3 regions of the Ensifer sp. NPDC090286 genome follow, and region 1 is predicted to be linked to each of the others. Evidence: riboswitches for the same ligand, from Rfam matches in the RefSeq annotation. Region 1 holds a riboswitch; each other region holds the start of a gene.
What was found. A riboswitch is a leader RNA that binds a small molecule or an ion and turns the genes downstream of it on or off. The one in region 1 is predicted to bind cobalamin.

Region 1 (7,744 bases):
CGCCTTCGTCATCTGGGCGAGTGCATCGCCGCCAAAGAGCGCGCCGGCGCTGTTGGTCTGGCCCGGAAAAACGATGTCGGTCATGCCGACGAAATCGGCGGCGGGAGCAGCCGGCGCGGGCTCGGCGAGCGGCGGAAGGTGCCAGTCGGCACCTTTGTCCCGCGGCATCCCAACCATGGTGAACTGTCCGCGTGAGCAAAGATCGCGGCCGCCGGTCGCAAGGTCTTCGGCCACCATCTCGACGTCGACGACCATCGAGCGCCGCCCGACGCGCACCGGGCGGCCAGAGAAACTGACGATCTGGCCGATGCGGGCGGGTGCGCGAAAGTCGATCCGGTCGCAGGAGGCGGTGACGAAGGGAACGCGGCCGTGGCGGGTGGCGACGATGAAGGCGATCCGGTCCATCAGCGCCAATGCGGCACCCCCAAAGAGGGTGCCGTGATGATTGGTGTCGCCGGGAAAGACGATATCGACGAGGGTCTGTGGCACCGGGGTTTCCCCCGACGCCGCTTCCGTGTGGTCCGTCATGCGCGAAGCGCCTTGCGGGGATCATCCGCGAAGGCCTGGCGCAGGGCACGCGCCGCCGCCACCATGTTGACAAGCGCCGGCCGGGTTTCCTCCCAGCGCCGGGTCTTCAGCCCGCAATCCGGGTTGACCCAGATCTGCGCCGGCGTCAGCCCCTCGGTCGCGCGCTCGATGAGGTGCACCATTTCATCCACCGCCGGCACCCGCGGTGAATGGATGTCGTAGACGCCCGGGCCGATCTCGTTCGGATAGGCACTTCCGGTGAAGGCGCCAAGCAGTTCCATCTTCGACCGGGAGGTCTCGATGGATATGACGTCGGCGTCCATCGCCGCGATCGCCGCCATGATGTCGTTGAACTCGGAGTAGCACATGTGGGTGTGGATCTGGGTGGCGTCGCCGACGCCGGCGGCGCTGAGGCGGAAGCACTCCACCGCCCAGTCGAGATAGGCCTTGCGGTCGGCGGCCTTGAGCGGCAGGCCCTCGCGCAGCGCCGGCTCGTCGATCTGGATGACGGCGATGCCCGATGCCTCTAGGTCCCTGACTTCGTCGCCAAGCGCCAGCGCGATCTGCCGGCACACGACCGACCGCGGCAGGTCGTCGCGCACGAAGGACCATTGCAGCATGGTGACCGGACCCGTCAGCATGCCCTTGACCGGGCGATCGGTCAGTGACTGCGCAAAGGCCGCCCATTCGACCGTCATCGGGTTCGGCCGGGAAACGTCGCCGAAGATGATCGGCGGGCGCACGTAGCGCGAACCGTAGCTCTGTACCCAGCCGCCTTGGGTGAAGGCGTAGCCGGAAAGCTGCTCGGCGAAATACTGCACCATGTCGTTGCGCTCGAACTCGCCGTGAACCAGCACGTCGATGCCGATTTCCTCCTGCCAGCGCACGGCCTGCTCGGTCTCTTGGCGCAGATAGGCGGTGTAGTCGACATAGCTGAGCTCGCCTTTGGCATGCAGCGATCGGGCCTGGCGGACTTCTGCCGTCTGCGGGAAGGAGCCGATCGTCGTCGTCGGGAAGAGCGGCAGCGACAATCTTTCCGCCTGAAGCGCACGACGGGCGGGGAAGGGCGATTGGCGTTGGCTGTCGGCGGCGGTCAATGCCTTCAACCGGCCGGCGACCAGCGGATCATGGATCCTGAGCGACGTCAGCCGCGCCTTGGCCGCTTCGCTCGAGGCCGCAAAGACCCTTTCCGGATTGGCAAGCCCCGGCTCGAAGGCACGGGCGAGAAGGCTTAATTCATCGAGCTTCTGGACGGCGAAAGCGAGCCACGAGGCAAGCTCCAGGTCGAGCGCCTGTTCCATGTCGAGGTCGACGGGCACATGCAGGAGCGAGCACGAGGGCGCAAGCTCGATCCGGTCGCGGCCATGGGCAGAGACCAGCGGCTGCAAGCGGCGGAACAGGCCGGCAAGATCCGTCCTCCAGACGTTGCGGCCGTCGATGACGCCGAGCGACAGTACCCGGTTAGCCGGAGCGGATTGGAGGAGGACCTCGATCTGCTGCGGCGCGCGCACGAGATCGACATGCAGGCCCGCGACCGGCAGCGCCAGGGCGCTCACCATATTGTCGCCGATCGCGCCGAAATAGGTCGCAAGCATGATCCGGAGTCCGGGAACTTTCGCCCGGAACGTATGATAGGCAAGGTCCAGGGCCTGCCTTTCCCGGTCGGTGAGATCGAGCACCAGGCAAGGTTCGTCGATCTGAACCCAGTCGGCGCCGGCATTGGCAAGTTCGGTTAGCAGCTCGACGTAAACGGGAAGCAAGCGTTCGATCAGGTCGAGGGGATCGAAATCTCCGCCCTTCGCCTTGCCGAGCTTGAGGAACGTCACCGGGCCAAGCAGGACCGGGCGGGTTCGATAGCCGAGGGCCTCGGCCTCGAGAAAGGCTTCGAGCGGCCGGTTATGCGTCAGCGCAAAGCGTTGATCCGCTGCGAATTCGGGCACCATGTAATGGTAGTTGGTGTCGAACCACTTGGTCATCTCGAGTGCGGCGTTGCCGCCGTCACCCGCATGCGTGCAACCGGAAGCGCAGGGCGAACCGGTCGAGCCGCGCGCCATGGCAAAGTAAGTGTCGAGATCGACCGGCCCGCCCTTCCAGCCATAGGTAGCCGGGACCGCACCGACGAGCACGGCAGTATCGAGCACGTGGTCGTAGAACGAGAAATCGTTCGAAGGGAGGATATCGATGCCGCGCGCCTTTTGCGCCGCCCAGTTTTCGGCCCGAAGCCGGCGGCCGACGTCGAAAAGCTCGTCACGGCTGATCTTGCCGGACCAGTAGCGTTCAAGCGCAAATTTCAGTTCGCGGTGTCGGCCGATGCGCGGGAAGCCGAGATTGGCAGTCTTGATGGTCATTTCCTTACCCCGAAGGTTGAAGGGCAAGGCTTGAATGCGACGCATCCGCGACGCGAGAAGAATCCCGCGTCGTCAACGCGCCTCATCGGACACCCCGCCCGTGGACGTTGTTCATCGCGGCAGGTCTCCTGGCTTGCGGGTCAACGCGGACCGTTCCGTCTTCCCGAGGCGTCTTCCTCAGTGACATCATCGAACGGCCGCTCTCCGCCTACAGTTGCGGGGGCAGCTTCGGCCTGGGCGCTTGTCGGCGCCGCACCGAATTCCCTCTTAGCTCCGTCCCGCCGGATGGCGAGGCGCAGAACCACGATGTCGGGACAATGCCCTGCAATCGCTCGGTCGTCAATCGCATAAAGAAATGCTTATGTCTTTATTCTCTCCAACCAGGGCGCGAGGCGAGACGCGGGCAATGCGCGGTCCTTCGCTGCAAACTGTTTTCGCGGCGGGTTGCACCGGCACGGGATCGGGCTCCTCCGGCCAGTGCCACGGATCCGCTGTGTCGCCGACGCGCGCACGGATATGTTCCTGGTCCCGCGTCAGGCCGATATCCCGGAGCTGGAACTCGTTGAACGTGTCGATGGCGACCGGAGCACTGAGGGTCCTGTCGGCCCAATTCAGGGCATGGTAAATCATTGATCGCACTGCGCTAAGCATTGCTATCCTCACTTCTCTGGAAGGCGTGTGTTCGCGAAAAAAGTGAGGTTTTTTGCTGTTTCGCGCAAAGCGATTTCTCGCATGCTGGCATAAAGAATGCTTATCTCAGCGTCATGAGCAAGATTCCCCCTATGAGTGCTGTGCGCGCCTTCGAGGCCGCCGCCAGGCACCTGAGTTTCACCCGCGCCGCCGAAGAACTCGGCATGACGCAGGCGGCCGTCAGCTATCAGATCCGGTTGTTGGAGGACCGCATCGGCGCGCCGCTCTTTGTCCGCCTTCCGCGCGAGGTGCGATTGACCGGCGCCGGACGGCAACTGGCGCCAAAGGTAACCGAAGCGATCGATCTTTTGGGGGCGGCCTTCTCGGAGATTGCCGACAAGACCGAACACCACCTGCACATCTCGGTGCTGCCGACCGTCGTTTCGAGCTGGCTCGGCCAACGGCTCGCCAGCTTCCAGACCGCGCATCCGAACATCAGCATCAGGGTGCACATGTCGACCGAGCTGGTCGATTTCAAGCGTGACGCTATCGATCTCGCGGTGCGCAGCGGCGCCGGCGACTGGCCGGGAAACGATGTCTTTCCCTTGTTTCCGCTCGATTACGTGCCGGTCTGTACGCCGTCCTTCCTGGAGAAACATCAACTCAAGGAGCCCGCCGACGTCTTGAGGATCCGGCGTTTCGGCAACGCCACCTGGTGGCGGCGCTGGATGATTGAAACCGGCGTCGAGCCGCCGGCGAGCAACGGTACCGAGCTGATCTTCGACGTCCAGGCGATGGATGTCGCCACCATTCTGGCGGATCACGGCATGGCCATTGCCGTCTCGACCTTCCTAATGGATGAACTGAAGAGCGGCCGGCTGATCCGGCCGTTCGAGCATGTGGTGCGCGACGGCCGCGCCTATTGGCTGGTCTATCCGCAAAGCACCAGGCGGCAGAAGAAGATCCAGGCCTTTCGCGACTGGGTCGTCGCCGAAGCAGACGCGTCGAATGCGATGCTTGCGACCGTCATGGAGCAGTCCTGTCCGGCATCAATTCGGGGCGAACTCGGCGCAAAGTGGTGAGCTTGGGGAAATAAGACGCAGACGCATCCGGTGCGCGCGTGCCGGTTCGCGCCGGCCGGGCTTCTGAAAATGACGCTTTCATGGAGAAACTGAAAATCAGCTGAGAACGGCTGTTACCAAACTGACATGGCGGCTCCCTAAAGACTGCGGCTAACCGCAGAGAAGGGAAGAGACAGCCCTCCGACGCGGATACCGCAAGCCATCGTCGGAGGCCCGTTTCCATGAAAATCGTCCAGATCAGCGACACCCATCTCAGCCCCGCCAAAAGCCATTTCAACGGCAATTGGGAACCGGTTCGCGCCTGGATCGAGGCGGCGGCGCCCGATCTCGTCATCCACACGGGCGACGTCACTATCGATGGTGCCGACCACGAAGACGATATCTCCTTCTCGCTCGATCTGATTGGCCAGCTCTCGATGCCGGTCGTGATCGTTCCCGGCAATCACGATGTCGGCCATCTGCCGGGCTCGCACCAGCCTGTGGATCCCGTCCGGCTTGCCCGCTGGCGCCGGCTCGCCGGCCCGGACTATTGGGGCCGCGACCACGGGGACTGGCGGCTGCTCGGCCTCAACAGCCTGCTGATCGGCTTCGAGGACGAGGAAGAGGACAGGCAATTTGCCTGGCTGGAGGAACAACTGCTTGGTCGCGACGGCCGCCGGGTGGCGGTCTTCGCCCACAAGCCGCTCTTCGTCGACGCCCCGGCCGAAGGCGACACCGGCTACTGGGGCATCCGTCCGCGCCAGCGCCTGCGTCTCTTTGATCTTTTCGCAGAAGCCGAGGTGGCGTTGCATGCCAGCGGTCACCTGCACTGGGCCTGGACCGGCGAACATGCCGGGACCTCGCTCGTCTGGGCGCCGCCGACCTCCTTCATCATCGACACGCTGGAACGGCCGATGCCGGGCGAGCGGCTGGTCGGTGCCGTCGTGCACGAACTCACTGATGCCGGCGTGACCAGCGAAATCGTCGCTGTGCCGGGTCTGACGAGCCACGTGCTCGACCCGATCGTCGAGGACGTCTATCCGCTCGCCGCCAAGAAGAAGCCCCAAGTGGAGGCAGCGCAATGAGCGTGCTTTCGCTGGATGGCATCACCAAGTCCTATGGCGGCAACGCCATCCTGAAGGGCGTCAGTCTGGAGGCGGAAGCCGGCGAGTTCATTGCGCTCGTCGGCCCTTCCGGCTGCGGCAAGAGTACGCTTCTGCGCATCGTCGCCGGCCTTGATCACGGCGATGCCGGCGAGATCGTGATCGGCGGTCGTAGCGTTGTCCGCATGGCGGCGGCCGACCGCAACGTGGCGATGGTGTTCCAGTCCTACGCGCTCTATCCGCACCTGACGGCAGGTCAAAACATTGCCGTACCGCTCGCCATGCGGCGCCTGACGGCGATGCAGCGCCTGCCCATGATTGGCAGTCTTCTGCCTGGCCAGAAGCAGATCCGCAGCGATATTCAGCGCCAGGTCAAGGAGATGGCCGGAGCGCTGAAGATCGATCATCTGCTCGACCGCAAGCCCGGGCAGATGTCCGGCGGTCAGCGCCAGCGCGTGGCGCTCGCCCGCGCCATGGTGCGCCGTCCGGCCGTGTTCCTGATGGACGAGCCGCTCTCCAATCTCGACGCCAATCTGCGCGTCCATGCCCGCGGCGAGATCGTCGACCTGCACCGCCGCGCCGGCGTGCCGACACTCTATGTCACCCACGACCAGTCCGAAGCGCTGTCTATGGCCGACCGCGTCGCCGTCATGATCGGCGGCAATCTCTTGCAGCTGGCGAGCCCGAAGGAGATCTACGACAACCCCTCCCATATCGAGGTTGCGCGCTTCCTCGGCCAGCCGAAGATCAACGTGCTCGAAACCCGCACGGATACCGCAAGCATCGTGCGCTTCGGCGATCTCGTGCTTCTGGCAAGCCGCGGGCAGGCACCGGATGCGCCGGTGAAGCTCGCGATACGCCCGGAATTCGTGCGCTTTCATGCGGCCGGTGCCGGCCGGCTGACTGCGCGGGTCGAGCGCATGGAGTTTCTCGGCTCCGAGGTGATCGTCCACGCCCGCCTCGATGCGATCGGCGAGGTGGTCGCCGCCAAGTCAGCACCCGCCGAAGCCGCGGCACTCGCGATCGGTCAGCCCGTCGATGTCGCGTTCATGCCGGAACGGGCGATGCTGTTCGACGGCGAGGGCACCCGGGTGGCAGCCGAGCAGATCGCTATCGCCGCGACGCTGGAGAAGGTCCATGGCTAGTGTCGCGACCTTCGAAACGGCGATTGCTGCGCCCCACCCCGATCGCCGCGAAGCCCGCATCGCCTGGTTGCTGGCGCTGCCGGCCATCACGCTGCTCTCCCTCTTCATCCTGCTGCCGACCGCTGCCGTGATCGTGCTCGGCTTCACCGATTTCGAACTCGGCTACGGCAGCTTCCGTTTCGTCGGTTTCGAGAACTATGCCGAACTCTTCGGCGACCGCACCTTCCGTCGCTCGCTCTGGAACACCGCCGTCTACACCGCGATCGTCACGCCGGTATCGATCGTGCTTTCGCTGGCGATCGCCATGTTGATCGAGGCGGAAACCAAGGGCCGGGCCTTTTTCCGGACCGTCTATTTCCTGCCGGTCGCCTCGTTGCTCGTTGCCATGGCGACGGTCTGGCAATTCCTGTTCCACCCGAGCATCGGCCCGATCAACACCTTCCTCGCCGTTTTCGGCATTGCCGGGCCCAACTGGCTCGGCGCCTCCAGCACGGTGCTCTATGGCCTGTCGATCATCGGCATCTGGCAATCGGTCGGCTTCAACATGGTGCTGTTCCTCGCCGGCCTCACCGCCATCCCGCGGGAACTCTACGCCGCAGCCGAAGTCGACGGCGCGAAATCCTGGTTTGATCGTTTTCGGCTCGTGACCTGGCCGATGCTCGGGCCGACGACGCTGTTCGTCACCACCATCAGCATCATCAATTCGGTGAAGGTGTTCGAGACGGTGAAAACGCTGACCGAAGGCGGCCCGAACAAGGCGTCGGAGGTACTGCTCTTCACCATCTACCAGGAAGGCTTCGTCTATCTGCGCGTCGGCTATGCCTCGGCGATGACCGTGGTCTTCCTCGCCATCCTCGTCGTCCTGATGTTTCTGCAGTACCGCGTGCTTGACCGGAAGGTGCACTACGCATGACCAGCAACGCCTTCTC
Region 2 (7,744 bases), on a different contig from region 1:
GAATACCCACCCTTTCACGCTCGTCTATGCCGATCTCGACCAGTTCAAGGAGGTCAACGACCGCCACGGCCACGCCGCCGGCGACGCCGTACTGGTGGCTATGGCCGAGCGCTTTCGCAATCGCGCCGGGCCCAAGGGAACGGTCGCCCGGCTCGGAGGTGACGAATTTGCGGTCATTCTCGGCGATTGTAGCGAGGCCGACGCCCGCAGCCTGACGGCCGGCCTGATTGCCGACGCGCAGACGCCGGTCGCCTTCAACGGTCAGATGCTCGTCGTCGGCGGCAGTGCCGGTATTGCCTTTGCACCGCGGCACGGACAGACGGCGCGCCAGTTGCTGCTGGCTGCCGACGAAGCGCTCTATCTCGCCAAGCGGCGCGGCCGCAATCGCTTTGAAACGGCCGACGACATGGTGTTGCCGGCCGAGAAGAACGACGGCCAGACGGCCGCCTGAACGGTCAACGGCGGCTGGCTGTCGCGCTACTCCGGAACATTATAGGGCGTGATCACCACCACGGCGGAGAGCTGCGGGCCGATCGCCGGCGCCTGGGCGCCCGGCCGCAGCATCATCGTGCGAAAGGCGGTGCGTGCATCGGTCCGGAGGTCGTGATGCAGCACGAAGTGAATGCGCCGTTCGCGCAGCAGCGCCAGATTGTCCTCATCGAGATCATGGGCGATGTAGAGCGCGCAGGAGCGTTCGAGGCCCTCGAAGGCTGCAAGCACGGAGCGGTTGCCGCCGCCGATCGAATAGGCCGCGTTGATATCGGGATTGGCCGAAAGCGCTGCATGGGCCAGGAGCCCGGTTTCACTGTCGCGGCCGTGGCCTTCGCTGATCTCGACGATCCGGATTGCCGGATAGTGCTCGCGCAGCACCCGGCGAAAGCCGATCTCTCGTTCTTCCTCACCTCGAAAACGGCCGCTCGAAAGGGTCACCAGCACGGTTGCCGGCGCTCGGCAAAAGCGCTCGCCGAGGAGGTAGGCGGCCGTTTCGCCCGCTGCCCGGTTGTCGGCGCCGGCATAGGCCGTCCGCTGCGAATGGGGCAGGTCGGTTACCAGCGTCACGACGGGCGTGCCGCCCATCTCGAAGCGGGCGACGGCGGCGACGATCTCGGGTACATCTGGCGCCTTCAGCACCAATCCGTCGGTTCCGCGCAGCCGGATCCGGTCGAGCAGTTGCACGATGTCCTGCGGGCGCATTGTCTCTGCAAAGTGGAACCGGCAACGAAAGACGGTGGGCGCGAAGGTCAGCGCCTCGCTCTCGAACGCATGGCGCACCGCATCGGTGAAGCGCTGCGGCGACTCCATGACGATATCGATCGCGAACTTGCGTCCCTGGATGTCGAGGCCGGCCTGCTGCTTTTCCAGTTCCTCGATGGCTGCGCGAACCCGGGCCTCCGTCTGGCGGCGCACGCCTGGCCGCTCGTTGAGCACACGATCGACGGTCGCGGTGCTGAGTCCGGCCTGAAAGGCGATGTCCTTGACCAGAAACGGATGGGCCATCGTTGCGTGCTCCTGATGGATTTTTGATGGATTCTTGCTCTATATCATGTTTTTCCGCCGCCTATAGTCGTGTTCATCAGGATGTTCCAGAGGAGGAAACGCGATGAAGACCGACAACAAAGCGCGCCAGCGGATCGACCGTGTCTGGCTCACCGAGGAGGCCTGTGATCTCGAGGCGTTCCGGGCGGAAGTCGAACGCCAGACCAATCTGTCCGACTATCCCCATGCCTCCGGCTGCGAAAAAAACGTCCTGATCTATGACAGCGCCGCGCTGATTGCCGCGTGCGGCGATGCCGAGGAGCGGCGTTCGGTTCTGGCGGAAATCTGCGAGGTGCTGGCAACGGGCCCCGGCGTCGCGGTCTTCAAACGCGCCTATGCCGATACGGCGGCAATCGACGTCGCGAGCGGGGTCTTCGACGCCATCATCGAAGAGCAACATCGCAGCAACAGCGGTGGCGGCGATCACTTCGCCAAGCCCGGCGCCAACGACCGCATCTGGAACTCGCTGGAAAAGCACTGCCTGAACGCACCGGAGAATTTCGCCGCCTATTACGGCAATGCCATCATCGCGCTCGTCAGCGAGGCCTGGCTCGGGCCGAACTACCAGATGACGGCGCAGGTCAACCGGGTCAATCCGGGCGGTGCTGCGCAATCGGCGCACCGGGACTATCACCTCGGCTTCCAGACCGCGGCCGTGATCGAGCAGTATCCGGCGCATGTCCACAAGCTCTCGCCTGTCCTGACGCTGCAGGGGGCGGTTGCCCATTGCGACATGCCGCTCGAAAGCGGACCGACGCTCTTCCTGCCCTATAGCCAAACCTATGTGCCGGGCTATCTGGCGCTCAACCGGCCGGAGTTCCGCGCCTATTTCGACGCACACCACGTGCAGCTACCGCTCGAAAAAGGCGATGTCGTCTTCTTCAATCCGGCGCTCTTCCATGCCGCCGGCACCAACCGCTCGCAGGATATTCGGCGCGTCGCGAACCTGCTGCAGGTGAATTCGGCCTTCGGCCGCGCCATGGAAACCGTCGATCGACTGACGATGAGCGCGACGCTCTATCCGGCCTTGAAGGCCTTGCTGGCGGACGGCAAGCTGACGCAGGCGGAAGCGGCCAATGCCATCGCCTCCTGTGCCGAAGGCTACTCGTTCCCGACCAATCTTGACCGAGACCCGCCAATCGGCGGGCTGGCGCCGAAGACGCAGGCGCAATTGATGCGCGAGGCGCTCACTGCGGGAACGGGCGAGGAGGAGTTTCTAGCGGTGCTTGAGGCGCAGGCGAAGCGCAAGCTGAGCTGACGCGCGGGCTACCATTTGACAGGCTCCCGGCGTGGTTTCACCCGGGTGCCGCAGCCGTTTCAAACGAACATTTCCGAGGGAGAAATTCGATGAGTGGACAATTGCAGGGCAAGATCGCCATCGTTACCGGTGGTACGCAGGGGCTGGGCGCGACGATTGCTGGCCTTTTCGCCGAGCGCGGCGCCAAGGGTATCGTCATATGCGGACGCAACGCCGCCAAGGGACGGGCGAGGGCCGAGCAGATCGGCACGGCACATGGCGCGAAAGTCGTCTATGTCGAGGCCGATCTGGAGAAGGTGGACGACGCCCGCAAGGTGGTCGCCGCTTGCGACGCCGAATTCGGCCGGGTCGATGCGCTGGTCAACGCCGCGGCCATCACCGACCGCGGCACGATCCTCGATACCACGCCCGAACTCTTCGACCGCATGTTCGCGATCAACGTGCGCGCACCGTTCTTCCTGATGCAGGAAGCGGTGAAAGTCATGCGGCGCGAGAAGACCGAAGGCACGATCGTCAACATCGGCTCGATGTCGGCGATGGCCGGCCAGCCCTTCATCGCCGCCTATTGCTCGTCGAAAGGCGCGCTCGAAACGCTGACCAAGAACACGGCCTATGCGCTGCTGCGCAACCGCATCCGCGTCAACGGGCTGAATATCGGCTGGATGGCGTCCGAAGGCGAAGACCGCATACAGCGCGAGTTTCACGGCGCGGCTGCCGATTGGCTCGAAAAGGCGGCGGCCAGCCAGCCTTTCGGCCGGCTCGTCGATCCGGCCGAGGTGGCGCGTGCCTGCGCCTACCTGTCGTCGGCCGAATCCGGGCTGATGACCGGATCGGTGATCTGCTTCGACCAGTCGATCTGGGGCGCCTATGACGGCTCGCCGCATCCGGTCGCTCCGCTCTGAGGCGAGGCAGAAAGAAGCAGGTGGAAAGCGGCGCGTCCGGTTTCGCCCGGTTGGCGCCGCTTGTCTTTCTCAATTCCCTGTGCACTTAGTGCCGTCGTCAGGTGCCCGCGAAAGCGGGAGAATCGGGAATCCGGTCGATATTCCGGAACGTGCCCAACGCTGTGACGGGGACGATCGCGTCTAAGAGAGCCTTGAATTGATTCAAGGTTTTGCCACTGGATCTTCAATCGATCTGGGAAGGTGAGGCGATCGGTTGAACCGAAGTCAGAAGACCGGCCTGGCGAGATAGACCGAACCCCGCGTGGACGGCGGGAGGTTTTCGCATTGTTGGGGATCGAACGATGCTGACTGAACCGAAGGGCGGCCTTGCGGCTGCCGGTGCCTTTTCGCTGCAAGAGCGGGAGGCCGTCTACCGTGCGATCGAGACACGTCGAGACGTGCGCGATGAATTCCTGCCCGAGCCATTGCCGGATGATCTGATCAGGCGTCTGCTGGCGGCGGCGCACAGCGCCCCGTCCGTGGGCTTCATGCAGCCCTGGAACTTCGTGCTGGTGCGGGCGGAAGAAACGCGCGAGCGGGTCTGGCAGGCGTTTCGCCGCGCCAATGACGAGGCCGCGCTGATGTTCGAGGCGGAACAGCAGGGAAAGTATCGCGCGCTGAAGCTCGAAGGCATTCGCAAGGCGCCGCTCAGCATCTGCGTCACCTGCGACCGCACGCGCGGCGGCACTGTCGTGCTCGGGCGTACCCACAATCCGCAGATGGACGTCTATTCCACCGTCTGCGCCGTGCAGAACCTCTGGCTTGCAGCGCGGGCCGAAGGGGTGGGTGTCGGCTGGGTCAGCATCTTCCACGAGGCCGAGATCAAGGCGATCCTCGGCATCCCCGACCATATCGAGATCGTCGCCTGGCTCTGCCTCGGCTATGTCGACCGCCTCTATCAGCAGCCGGAACTCGCCGTGAAGGGCTGGCGCCAGCGCCTTCCGCTCGAGGGCCTGGTTTTCGAAGAAGGATGGGGATGCAGCAAGGAGAAGGCGTAAGGCCTCGCCCGATCAATTCTGGACCGGCTGATAGGCCGGTCCCTTCGGATGCTTGAGGTCGATCGCAGTTTCTTCCTGCGGCAGGTAGGTGGGGCCGACGACGCGCACCTTGTTCTTCGACGGATCATAGGGCCGCTCTTCGGGCGGCGCCTTGGCGGTCTCGCCCGCCGCTTCCGGCTTCTTCGTCTCGATGACGATGATCGACGACTGGTCGTCGCCGATCTTCGTTCCTGTCGTCTTCGGCGTGGTTGCGGCGGTCTGCGGTATCTGGCAGCCGCACTGGCCGGGCTTGCCGACGGCGCGGGTGCGATAGGCAAAGGCGTTGGGCATTTCGGTATAGGGACGGCCGGTCACGGCCGAGACCATCCTGTCGCTCTCTTCCGTGTTGAGCTCGTGGAAATAGAGTTCCGTCTCAGCCCCTGGGCAGCGGGCCCGGCAGGCCTGTTCGTCGCGTGGGAAATCGGCCGGCGTCGCATCGGACGAGATCGGGAAGAAGGCGCCGTCGCAGGTGCGCACGCACATGGTTCTGAGCGTGCCGCTATAGTAGCGCTCCTGCGGCGCGTAGCCGTCTTCGCCGTGTCCGAGCATCGGGCCGTAGGCGTCGTCCGGCGGTAGGTCGGCAACGATGTTGCGGTGGCTTTCCGGCACGTCCGGCTCGACGCTTGCGAACTCCTCGCGGTCGCCATAGCAACCGTTGATCTCAAGTGCAGCGAGGATGCGGCGCCGGCTGTCGTCGCTGCCGCCGGCGACGATCTGCTCGCGCTCGGACTTCAGCATGCGCAGATTGTCTTCCATCTCGGCGATGAGACCGTTGAGCCCGCTGCAGGTGTCGGGGTCGCCGCCGTCGTAGCCGATGGCGTTGCCGCCACCGCACCCGGCGCGGCGGCGGTCGTTCTTCGCCCGCCGCAGTTCGATGTTCTGCCGTGAGATTGCGCTTGCATAGTCGCGGGCATCGGCATTGCTGGCGACGTAGTCAGGCAGTTGCGCGAGCCGGGCGTTCAGTCGGTCGCAGGCCGTCGATGCCAGTGACGGACCGGCACCGATCAGAACCAAAGGCACAAGGGCCGCAGCGACGTGTTTCAGGCGCGTGAACACGGGGCGTAAGTCTCTTCCTGTTGCCAGGTCGGCGCCAACTTCTGCGGGTGGCTGCCAGCGGCATTCCTGTTTCGCCTCCATCATAGAGCTTGTCGGTGATCGTGCAACGACAAGCGACGGTTTGCGTTAACAGTGCCGATCGACGGACGCGCTTAGGCGGCGCGGGCGGTTTCCAGCGACATCGGGCGGTCGAGAACGGTGCCTTCGATTGCAGCGACCGCTTTCATCCGCGAAAGCAGATCCGGGGTCACTTCCCAGGCAACGGCAACCGCGAAGACCGAGCCGATGCGATGCGGTTCGGCGATGCGCTCGCCCGGGCATCCCATGCGGCGGAACATGCGCTCGAGGAACACGTCCGTCACGGTGACGATGTGGCTGATGCCGGAAGCAAGGCCAAGCTCACCGACGCCGCACATCAGCTCGGCAGCCGCGACCGTCACCTGGTTCGAAGCGCGGTCCTGCGAAATCTCCGGCTCGATGCAGAAGCGGCTGGACTCCCAGACCGAAGCGCTGCGGATTTCCGGATTGTCGCCGAGCAGGATCGGGAAGGTGTCGTCCAGCATGTTCGGACCGAGCGTCGGGAGCAGCCTCAGCGATCCACGCAGGCGGCCATCCGGGGCGTAGGACAGCACGTAGAGCGGGTTTGCCTTATCGTAGTTGTCGATTTCCCACTCGCCTTCGGTCTGCACGTCCCATTTCAGGAAGTCGTGGAAGACGCGCTTGCGCAGCCGGAACATGTCGTCGGCCGCCTCTGGCTGTTGTGCGCGGGTCTTTCCGTTCAGGATCCTGATCATCGTTTTCTCCATCCGAGTTTGGGGATGGGGCGATGCTGTCAGGCTCGCGGCGGTTGCGTAACTGTCGCTAGCGACAGTTCAAATGCGCGATATTTGCCACTAGATTTCGAGGGGTTTCGGTGGAGGTGTGTTGTCGGGTGTCAAACGGTGGGGATCAGCGCGTGCCGTACGGCCTGTGCCACGGCCTGGGTGTTGGAAACGACATTCAGCTTGCGCCGCGCATTGGTCATGAAGAAGCGCACGGTGCGCTCGGAAATGCCGAGGATCGTGGCGATCTCCCAATAGCTCTTGCCGGCGGCAGCCCAGGTCAGGACCTCGGTCTCGCGCCCGGTCAACCGCATCTCGCGGGTCGAAATGCTGCCGGCCATGGCGCCGTGCTCCAGCATGGCGGCATGGAAGAGATTGGCGGCCAGCTGGAAATCACGCAGGTGATGGCGGCGATAGGTCGTCCATTCGCCGGCCGACATGTTGACGTTGATGGCCAGCAGCGCCATGCGCCCGGCAGGCGAGGGCAACGGCAGGGCGACGCCCTCGGTGGAAATGCCGATTTCCTGGGCCGCCTGGAACAGCGGTTCGCATTCCGGGAATCGATGCCGCGCCATCGTCCATTCCACCGGCCGCACGCCACCAAGCGCCAGCTTCAGGATCGGATCGATCCGGTGAAGGCTGCGGGCGCGGTAGATCTCGGCGGCATAAGCGCCAAAGGTGTGATGCAGCCGGCAGACCTTGAGCTCGTCCGCATAGGGCTCGGCTTCGAGATAGAGCAGATGGGCAATGCGGAAGGTTCGACGCATCAATGTGAAGAAATGAGCGGGCTCTACGCAGCCGCCGCATTCCAGGATTTCCAGCATGTCGAGGACAGCTTGCTGCTCAGTCATGCCACAACACCGAATCTCGTCCGAGGCCCCAGCATGGTTAGAGGTTCACCTTTTGTCCAGCGCAAACTTTCCCGATTGGTGTATAATACCAATTGTGCACGCCTTGATTGCGACTGCCGATCGGCCGCGTGAGGGAGGCTGATTCGCAGGCGATGCGTAAAACCGGCGATGCCGCGCCTGTGGCAGGCGCGACATCCGGATACGGTTTTGCCGGCGCCGGCATGGCGCCCCATTAAAGCGAAGA
Region 3 (7,744 bases), on a different contig from region 1:
GCGGCCGGCATTGAGGAAGGCCTTGGCGGCCTTCTGGGAGCTCGTCTTGGCGAGCTTGATCAGTTCGTCCTTGATTTCGAACGGGCTGAGATCGGAGATGCTGTCGTAGAATTTTCTGTCCAACATGATCCACACTCCCTGTGATCTGTGAATTGTGATCGATGGTCCCGACTGTCGCCCGCCTCAGGCGAGCATGATGACGATGACGAGGCCGAAGATGGTGAGCAGCGTGTTGCCGATGGCGTAGGGCATGCCGTAGCCGAGTGCCGGCACCTTGCTCTTGGCGGCCTCCTGGATCATGCCGAGCGCTGCCGTCGTCGTCCTGACCCCGGCGCAGGCGCCAAACAGGATCGCCGGGTGGAACTTGAAGACGTAGTGGCCGATGAGCACCGAGGCGATCATCGGGATCGAGGTTGCCACCACGCCCCAGATGAACAGCGATATGCCGACCTCCTGAAGACCCGCGACGAAGCCCGGGCCGGCGCCGATGCCGACGACGGCGATGAAGATGTTGAGGCCGAGCGTGTTCATCAGCCAGAGCGCCGGCGACGGGATCCGCCCGAAGGCCGGGTAGGTGGTGCGCAGCCAGCCGAGCACGAGACCGGCCAGCAGTGCGCCGCCAGAGGTCGAAAGACCGATCGGGATGCCGCCGATCGTAATGGTCAGGGCGCCAACCATTGCACCGATGAAAAGCCCCCAGCCGAGGAAGGCGATGTCTGTCGTCTCGACAGGTCGATCGGCAAAGCCGAGCGCCTTGATCGCCGCTTCGACATGCCGCTTGGCCCCGCCGATGGTGACGATGTCGCCGCGCTCGACGGTGGTCCCGGGCAAGACCGGGATCTCGACCAGCGAACGGATGATCTTGCGGGCATAGACGCCGCGCGCCCAGTCCATCGTGCTGACTTCCGCAAGCGTCTTGCCGGCGAGCGCCTTGCTGGTGACGTAGACATCGAGGACTTCGGCTTCGGCGTTCAGAAGTTCCTTGTCCTCGACCTCGACAAGCTTCGAATCGAGATTCTCGACGAGCAGGGAACGTCGGCCCGAGAAGGCGACGACGTCACCCGGCAGCAACACGGTGTTGCCATCGGCCTCGATGATCTGGCTGCCGCGCCGCAGGCGCTCGACGAAGACGCGGATGCCGGGAAGGATGTCCTTCACGGGCGTTCCGGTGAGCCCGCTCGCCTCGTCGACGCGATAGGCCCGAAGACCGAAATCGTGGTAGGCGCTGGTGATGCCGGGCTCGCTGCTGGATGTGCCGCCGCCGAGCTTGGCCTCGTATTCCCGGCAGGCCGCCGGCAGGTCGATGCCGAGAAGCTTCGGACCGAGTTGGGCGAGGATGATCGCCGAGCCGATCGTGCCCCAGATATAGGTGACCGCGTAGGCGATCGGGATCTGGTCGGAGAAGGTCTTGGCCTGTTCCGGTGTGAGCCCCAGCGAGTTGATCTGGTCCGTGGCGACGCCGATAGCCGCCGAAATCGTCTGCGAACCGGCATACATGCCGGCGCCGTAGCCGAGCGGAAGCCCGGCGATTAGCGCGCAGAGATAGGGAACGATGAGGCAGAGCACGAGGACCGAGAGCGCAAAGGCGATCTGCTTGGGTCCGTCCGTGCTAAGGCCCCGCACGAATTGCGGGCCGACGCCATAGCCGACGGCGAACAGGAAGATCAGGAACAGGGTTGATTTCAGATCACCGGAAACCTGGATGCCCAGCTGCCCGATGAGAACACCCGCCAGAAGCGTGGCGGTGACATTGCCCAGGTTGAAGCCCGCGACCTTGATGGGGCCGATCAGGAAACCGATGCCGAGGGCAAGGAAGATGGCGACGGGCGGATAGGTCCGAAGCGTGTCGACGAAGAAATCGATGGGATTCACTGCTGTCCCCTTCAGAAAGTTGAATTGCCATCACTTCATTTTGGGATCTGCGCGGCTAAGTTGAGCTTGTTTCCGGATCGTGTCGATGCCCAATCTTAATCCCGGCAATTGTTGCCTCGGTCGTCGAAATTCTCAACCGCCATAGGGTTACGTGAGCGTAACGTATGTTACATTTCAGCGGTTTTACTTGGGCTGCGCGCTTGGCGGGCGCCGCGATGCGTCCCCCGCATGCGATCGAAACACGGATGCGCGCGGCCGGGTCGCGCCGGCACTTCAACTCTGGTGTTGTAATTCGTAATGTTATCTCGCAACGTGAGGCATGAGGCGCTTTCTCTTGGCTATGCTTGAACATACGGCTGGAGGCGCAAGGAACGGTGGGCCTTTCTGCTTGCGATAGGGGCGACAGAACTTCGAGGGTCGAGATGAAACGCGGCATCGTCTGCGCAAGCGCGGCCGGTTCGTAAGGTGACGAGGAGGGGGGAGCAATGATGGATGAGGTTATCCGTAGGCTGGGGGCGCTAGGCGTTCAGCTTCCAACGCCGCCGAAGCCGCTCGGCGCCTACCGCGCGGTGATCGAGGCGGGCGAGATGCTTCATGTCTCGATGCAGGGGCCGCTGCTCGACGGGCGCTTCGTCCATACGGGGCTGCTCGGGCGCGAGGTGACGATCGACGAGGGGCGCAAGGCGGCCGAGCTGGCGGTGCTCAATGCGCTGGCGCAGATCCACGAACATCTCGGCCGTTTCGAGCGCATTCGCCAGATCGTCCGGCTGGAGGGGCATGTCGCCTGCACCGAGGATTTCCTCGACCACCCGAAGGTGCTCGACGGCGCCTCCGAGTTTCTGGCTGCCGCCTTTGGCGAAAGGGCGGGCCATATCCGCTCCGTCTGCGGCGTGCGCAACCTGCCGGGCAACGCAGCGGTGGCGGTGACGCTGACGGCCGAGCTCTTTCCGCCGGAGTTCTGAGGCGGCACGGCCGCCTGCCGGCCGTAAGGCGGATTTCGTCTGTTGGGCGTCGGATCGTGTCCGGCGCTCAATTTTCGGCTTGCGTTATGTAATGTTATTTAATAACAAACTGCGCATGACGATACGCCGCATGTTGATAGATCCTTCCCGCCTGTGCCGTGCGGTTGTCTCCCCTGCCGATTCATGCGAGGAAGGCGGTGATGGTGCTGCGTCCGCGACAATGCGGAGGCGGCTGAAAAGGGAACACGGAACGGACGACCCTGATGGGGCCGAGACCGTGGCTGCCCCCGCAACTGTGAGCGGAAAGCGCATTCACACCATGTCACTGGCGATAAGCCGGGAAGACGTGGATGCGCCACGACCCGCGAGCCAGGAGACCTGCCATCGAACCGATCAACCACAACGGACGGGGTGTTCCGATGGAAAAGAACTGGCTTTCGCACGACGGCTATCCGTCCTTCTGCCGTTTCGCCATCTCTTGCCGTCAGTCCGGCGGAGGGCAGGAATGGCTGAGCCGAATTTCCGACAGCACAAGATAACGGTCTGCACCGATTGCCGCTTCACCGGTGGCCCCTGCGCGCCCGGTGCCGAGCTGATCAAGCGGCTGAACGGCAGCATTGCCGCGCTTGGCGCGCCGCTCGATCGTGACTTCTCGATTGCCGGCACGGTGTGCATGGCGGCCTGCACGCGGCCCTGCACCATTGCCTTCCAGGCGACGGGGAAGGCAACCTATCTCTTCGGCGACGTCTCGCCGGAAGAGGATATCGAAGATCTCGTACGCTTTGCCACAACCTATGCGGAGCGTGGCGATGGCATGACGCGGGCGGCCGAGCGGCCACGCGGGCTGAAAGGCAAGACACTTGCCCGCATCCCCGCAGCGATGCTCGTTTCCGAAGACCTCGGCGGGCACTTCCAATGAGGGCGCAGGGAGGGATCAACCCATGAGCTGCACGGCGACGGGAGCGGCACTCAAGGTCGAGGGCCTTCACTGGGGGCCACGCGCGGGGCTGACGCTGGTCAAGGACATCGGCTTTTCGATCGCGGCGGGCAGCCGGCTTGCGATCCTGGGGCCGAACGGTGCCGGCAAGACCTCGCTTCTGCGCTGCCTCTACCGGGCGGTGCAGCCGAACGCCGGCCGTGTTTCGGTCGATGGCATCGATCTCTGGTCGATCTCGGCGCGCGAGGCGGCAAGGACGATCGCCGTCGTCCTGCAGGAAATGCCCGGGGACTTTCCCTTCAGCGTGCGCGACGTCGTGATGATGGGGCGCATTCCGCGGCGGGAAGGCTTGAGCGGCTGGAGCGATTTCGACCGCGATCGGGTGCAGCATGCGCTGGCGCATCTCGATCTCGCGCATCTTGCCGGTCGCCAGTTCTCCACGCTTTCGGGCGGTGAGAAGCAGCGGGTGCTGATTGCCCGTGCGCTGGCGCAGGAGCCGCGCATCATCATCCTCGACGAGCCGACCAACCATCTCGACATCCGTCACCAGCTCGAAATCCTCGAGTTGCTGCAGACGTTGAAGCTGACGATCGTCTCGACGCTGCACGACATCAATCTCGCCGCCGAGTTTGCGACCGACGTCGCGATCCTGACCGCCGGGCGGCTGACGGCCTTCGGCACACCCGAAGAGGTGCTCAGCCCCGGCGAACTTTCGGCCGCCTTCGGCGTCACTGCCACCGTTCACAATGCCGCCGCCGGCGGCGCCCGCTTTTCCTTTTCACTTCCTCGACAGGGATCTATTTCATGAAGATCAATATTGCCCCGTTTTCCCTTCTTTTCGTGCTTGCCGCCGCCACGCCGGCGCTCGCCTATCCGGTCACGGTCAAGAGCTGCAACCGCGAAGTGACCTTCGACGCGGCGCCGCAGCGCGCGATCGCCAACGACGTCAACCTGGTGGAGATGATGCTGGCGCTGAGGCTGCAGGATCGCATGGTCGGCTATACCGGCGTTTCCGGCTGGAAGACGCTGGACGAGAAGCTGCGCGAAGGCGTCAAGGAACTGCCGGAGCTTTCGGAGAAGTATCCGACCAAGGAAGTGCTGCTCAACGCCGATGCCGACTTCTTCTTTGCCGGCTGGAACTACGGCATGAAGGTCGGCGGCGAGGTCACGCCCGAAACCTTGGCGCCCTTCAAGATCGGCGTCTACGAGCTGACCGAATCCTGCATCCACGTGATGGCCAAGGCAAAGCCGACGATGGACGACATGTTCGTCGATCTTCTCAATCTCGGCCGCATTTTCGGCGTCGAGGATCGCGCCGAGACGCTGGTCGACGGCTACCGCCGCCAACTTGCCGAGATCACCAAGGCGAACGCCGGCAAGGCAAAGCCGACACGGGTCTTCGTCTATGATTCAGGCGAGGAAAAGCCCTTCACGTCCGGCCGCTTCGGCATTCCGACGGCGATGATCGAGGCCGCCGGCGGCGCCAACATCATGGACGATGTTGAAAAGAGCTGGGTGGAGATCTCCTGGGAGCCGGTGATCGAGCGCAATCCGGAAGTGGTGGTCGTCGTCAACTACGGCGAGGTGAAGGCCGAGGACAAGATCGCCTTCATGAAGACCAATGCGGCATTCAAGAATGTCGATGCCGTCAGGAACGATCGCTTCGTCGTGCTCGACTATGTCGAGGCGACGCCGGGGCCGCGCAACATCGACGCCATCGCCCGCCTCGCCAAGACCTTTCACGGCGAAGGCCTGTAACCGATGCTGGCTGAGGATACGTCGGCTGACACCGTTGCGGTTTCGCGTGCCGCGTCTCAACGGGTGGCCCGCAGCGGTCTCGGCCTTGCCGCGGGCCTGCTGCTGCTTCTCCTGACGGTGACGGCCGCCGTATCGCTCGGCTCGGCGCAGATCCCGGTTGCAACCGTCTGGTCGATCATCGCCAGCAAGATCTCGCCCGGTAGCGTCGAGGTCTTCTGGTCGGCGGGCCGCGAGAGCATCGTCTGGGACGTGCGCCTGCCGCGGGTGATGTTGGCGAGCCTCGTCGGGGCTGGGCTGGGGCTGACCGGCGCCGTGCTGCAGGCGGTCACGCGCAATCCGCTCGCCGATCCGCATCTGCTCGGCGTTTCCTCCGGTGGCGCGCTCGGCGCGATCGTGGCGCTGCTGCACACCGGCATGATCCTCGGCCTTGCCACGGTGCCGCTCTTTGCCTTTGCCGGCGCGCTGCTCGCAACCGTGCTGGTCGCCTACGTCTCCCGCGTGCTCGGCAGCAGCGCCGACCGGCTGGTGCTCGCCGGCGTCGCGGTCGCCTTCGTCTTAACGTCCGTCGGCAACCTCATGATTTTCCTTGGGGATCCGAGGGCGACCCATACGGTCATCTTCTGGATGCTCGGCGGCCTTGGTCTGGCGCAATGGTCGCAGCTCGTCTATCCCGGCGGGGTGCTCTTCGTCTCGCTCGCCTGGCTGATGATCCGGGCGCGCGAGATCAATGCGCTCGCCATGGGCGACGAAACGGCGATGACGCTCGGCATTCCCGTGCGCCGCTTCCGGCTGACGCTGTTCGTCGTCACCGCACTTCTGACCGGGGTGATGGTCGCCTTTTCCGGCGCGATCGGTTTCGTCGGGTTGATGGTGCCGCATTTCGTGCGGCTCCTGGCCGGCAGCGACAACGTGAGGGTCATTCCGCTTTCGGCCTTCTTCGGGGCGCTGACGCTGATCCTTGCGGATCTGACGGCCCGCGTCATCATGGCGCCGGAGGACATGCCGATCGGCGTCGTCACCGGTCTCGTCGGCGGCATCGCCTTCATTGCCATCCTGAAGCGACGCGCGTAAGGCGGGTAGCAACAAGTTATGGACAAGGGCCGGTTCCGGCCTATGTGTTAGCGGGGGCCGGGCGATCGGCCATTGGGCCGCAAGAGGAGCATATGGCGAACGAAGCTGACATTTGCACGCCGCAGGACGTTCTCGACTTCTGGTTTGGCGAACTCACCTATGACGACTGGTTCGGGACGAGCCACGAGCTCGACCAGGCCTGCATCCGCCGCTTCCAGGCGTCGCACCTGGCGCTGGCCCGGGGCGTCGACGAGATCTGGCGGGCGAGCCCGGAAAACCGACTGGCGGCGATCGTGCTTTTGGACCAGATGCCGCGCAACATGTTTCGCGGCACGCCGCTCGCCTTTGCCACCGATTGCCTGGCGCTGCACGAGGCGAAGCTTGCCGTCGGCACCGGGGCTGACATGGCGATCAAGCCGGAATGGCGCGCCTTCGTCTATCTGCCCTTCGAGCACTCGGAAAACCTTACCGACCAGACCATGTCGGTGAAGCTCTTTACCGAACTCGGCGATGCCGATTATCTCGACTACGCCATCCGGCACCGCGAGGTGATCGAGCAGTTCGGCCGCTTCCCGCATCGCAACGCCTTTCTGGCGCGCGCCTCGACGGAGGCCGAACTTGCCTATCTGGCGCAGCCCGGCGCGGGTTTTTAACGGGAAAGCGGGCGCCGGCGACGATTTATCGCCGTTCTTTGCATCTTTCCGCCGTCTTTCGTATTCACATCGAAACGTGAAGACGGCCGGAGCGATTCCGGGCCACGGTCTCAATCTGCAAGGATCATGAAATTGCGTTCTGTCGGAAAACTGCCCGCCATTCTCGTCTGCCTGCTGGCGCTTGCCGTGGGCGGCCCGGTCATGGCCCAGAAGGCGGCGCAACCGGCACAGGCAATCGCACAGGCCGGGCAGAAGTCGGCACAGCCGGCGCCATCCGCACAATCGGCCCAGACCCCGTCGCAACCGGCGGGCCAGCCTGCGACCGACGAGAACGGACAGCCCGCCGCGGCCGACACGACGCCCGATGCCGCCACCACCACGCAGCCCGCTCAGAACGCTCCGGCTCCCGCGCAGGCAGCCCCTCAGGCCGAGGCGGCCGCGCCTGCCGAAAACCAGGCGGCGGAGCAACTCGCGAAGGCGGGCGACGAGCT

Region 2: another riboswitch for cobalamin. It lies ahead of bluB (5,6-dimethylbenzimidazole synthase); the one in region 1 lies ahead of metE (5-methyltetrahydropteroyltriglutamate--homocysteine S-methyltransferase).
Region 3: another riboswitch for cobalamin. It lies ahead of ACIQUG_RS05355 (DUF1636 family protein); the one in region 1 lies ahead of metE (5-methyltetrahydropteroyltriglutamate--homocysteine S-methyltransferase).

Annotation. Positions count from the first base shown of each region.
Region 1 covers NZ_JBIVYF010000005.1:258,598-266,341, forward strand. The annotation lists gene ACIQUG_RS25445 (acyl-CoA thioesterase) at 1-528, opposite strand, end outside; gene metE (5-methyltetrahydropteroyltriglutamate--homocysteine S-methyltransferase) at 525-2,876, opposite strand; cobalamin riboswitch at 2,977-3,197, opposite strand; gene ACIQUG_RS25455 (hypothetical protein) at 3,216-3,506, opposite strand; gene ACIQUG_RS25460 (LysR substrate-binding domain-containing protein) at 3,659-4,588, shown strand; gene ACIQUG_RS25465 (metallophosphoesterase family protein) at 4,810-5,652, shown strand; gene ACIQUG_RS25470 (ABC transporter ATP-binding protein) at 5,649-6,815, shown strand; gene ACIQUG_RS25475 (carbohydrate ABC transporter permease) at 6,808-7,728, shown strand; gene ACIQUG_RS25480 (carbohydrate ABC transporter permease) at 7,725-7,744, shown strand, end outside.
Region 2 covers NZ_JBIVYF010000001.1:842,888-850,631, reverse strand. The annotation lists gene ACIQUG_RS04185 (diguanylate cyclase domain-containing protein) at 1-451, shown strand, start outside; gene ACIQUG_RS04180 (LacI family DNA-binding transcriptional regulator) at 478-1,497, opposite strand; gene ACIQUG_RS04175 (phytanoyl-CoA dioxygenase family protein) at 1,601-2,794, shown strand; gene ACIQUG_RS04170 (SDR family oxidoreductase) at 2,884-3,696, shown strand; cobalamin riboswitch at 3,779-3,992, shown strand; gene bluB (5,6-dimethylbenzimidazole synthase) at 4,038-4,733, shown strand; gene ACIQUG_RS04160 (DUF2865 domain-containing protein) at 4,746-5,828, opposite strand; gene ACIQUG_RS04155 (acyl-homoserine-lactone synthase) at 5,981-6,622, opposite strand; gene ACIQUG_RS04150 (LuxR C-terminal-related transcriptional regulator) at 6,763-7,500, opposite strand.
Region 3 covers NZ_JBIVYF010000001.1:1,087,010-1,094,753, reverse strand. The annotation lists gene ACIQUG_RS05370 (bifunctional aspartate transaminase/aspartate 4-decarboxylase) at 1-126, opposite strand, end outside; gene aspT (aspartate-alanine antiporter) at 184-1,872, opposite strand; gene ACIQUG_RS05360 (RidA family protein) at 2,358-2,834, shown strand; cobalamin riboswitch at 3,019-3,235, shown strand; gene ACIQUG_RS05355 (DUF1636 family protein) at 3,340-3,753, shown strand; gene ACIQUG_RS05350 (ABC transporter ATP-binding protein) at 3,776-4,579, shown strand; gene ACIQUG_RS05345 (ABC transporter substrate-binding protein) at 4,576-5,529, shown strand; gene ACIQUG_RS05340 (FecCD family ABC transporter permease) at 5,533-6,600, shown strand; gene ACIQUG_RS05335 (DUF924 family protein) at 6,693-7,253, shown strand; gene ACIQUG_RS05330 (mechanosensitive ion channel domain-containing protein) at 7,380-7,744, shown strand, end outside.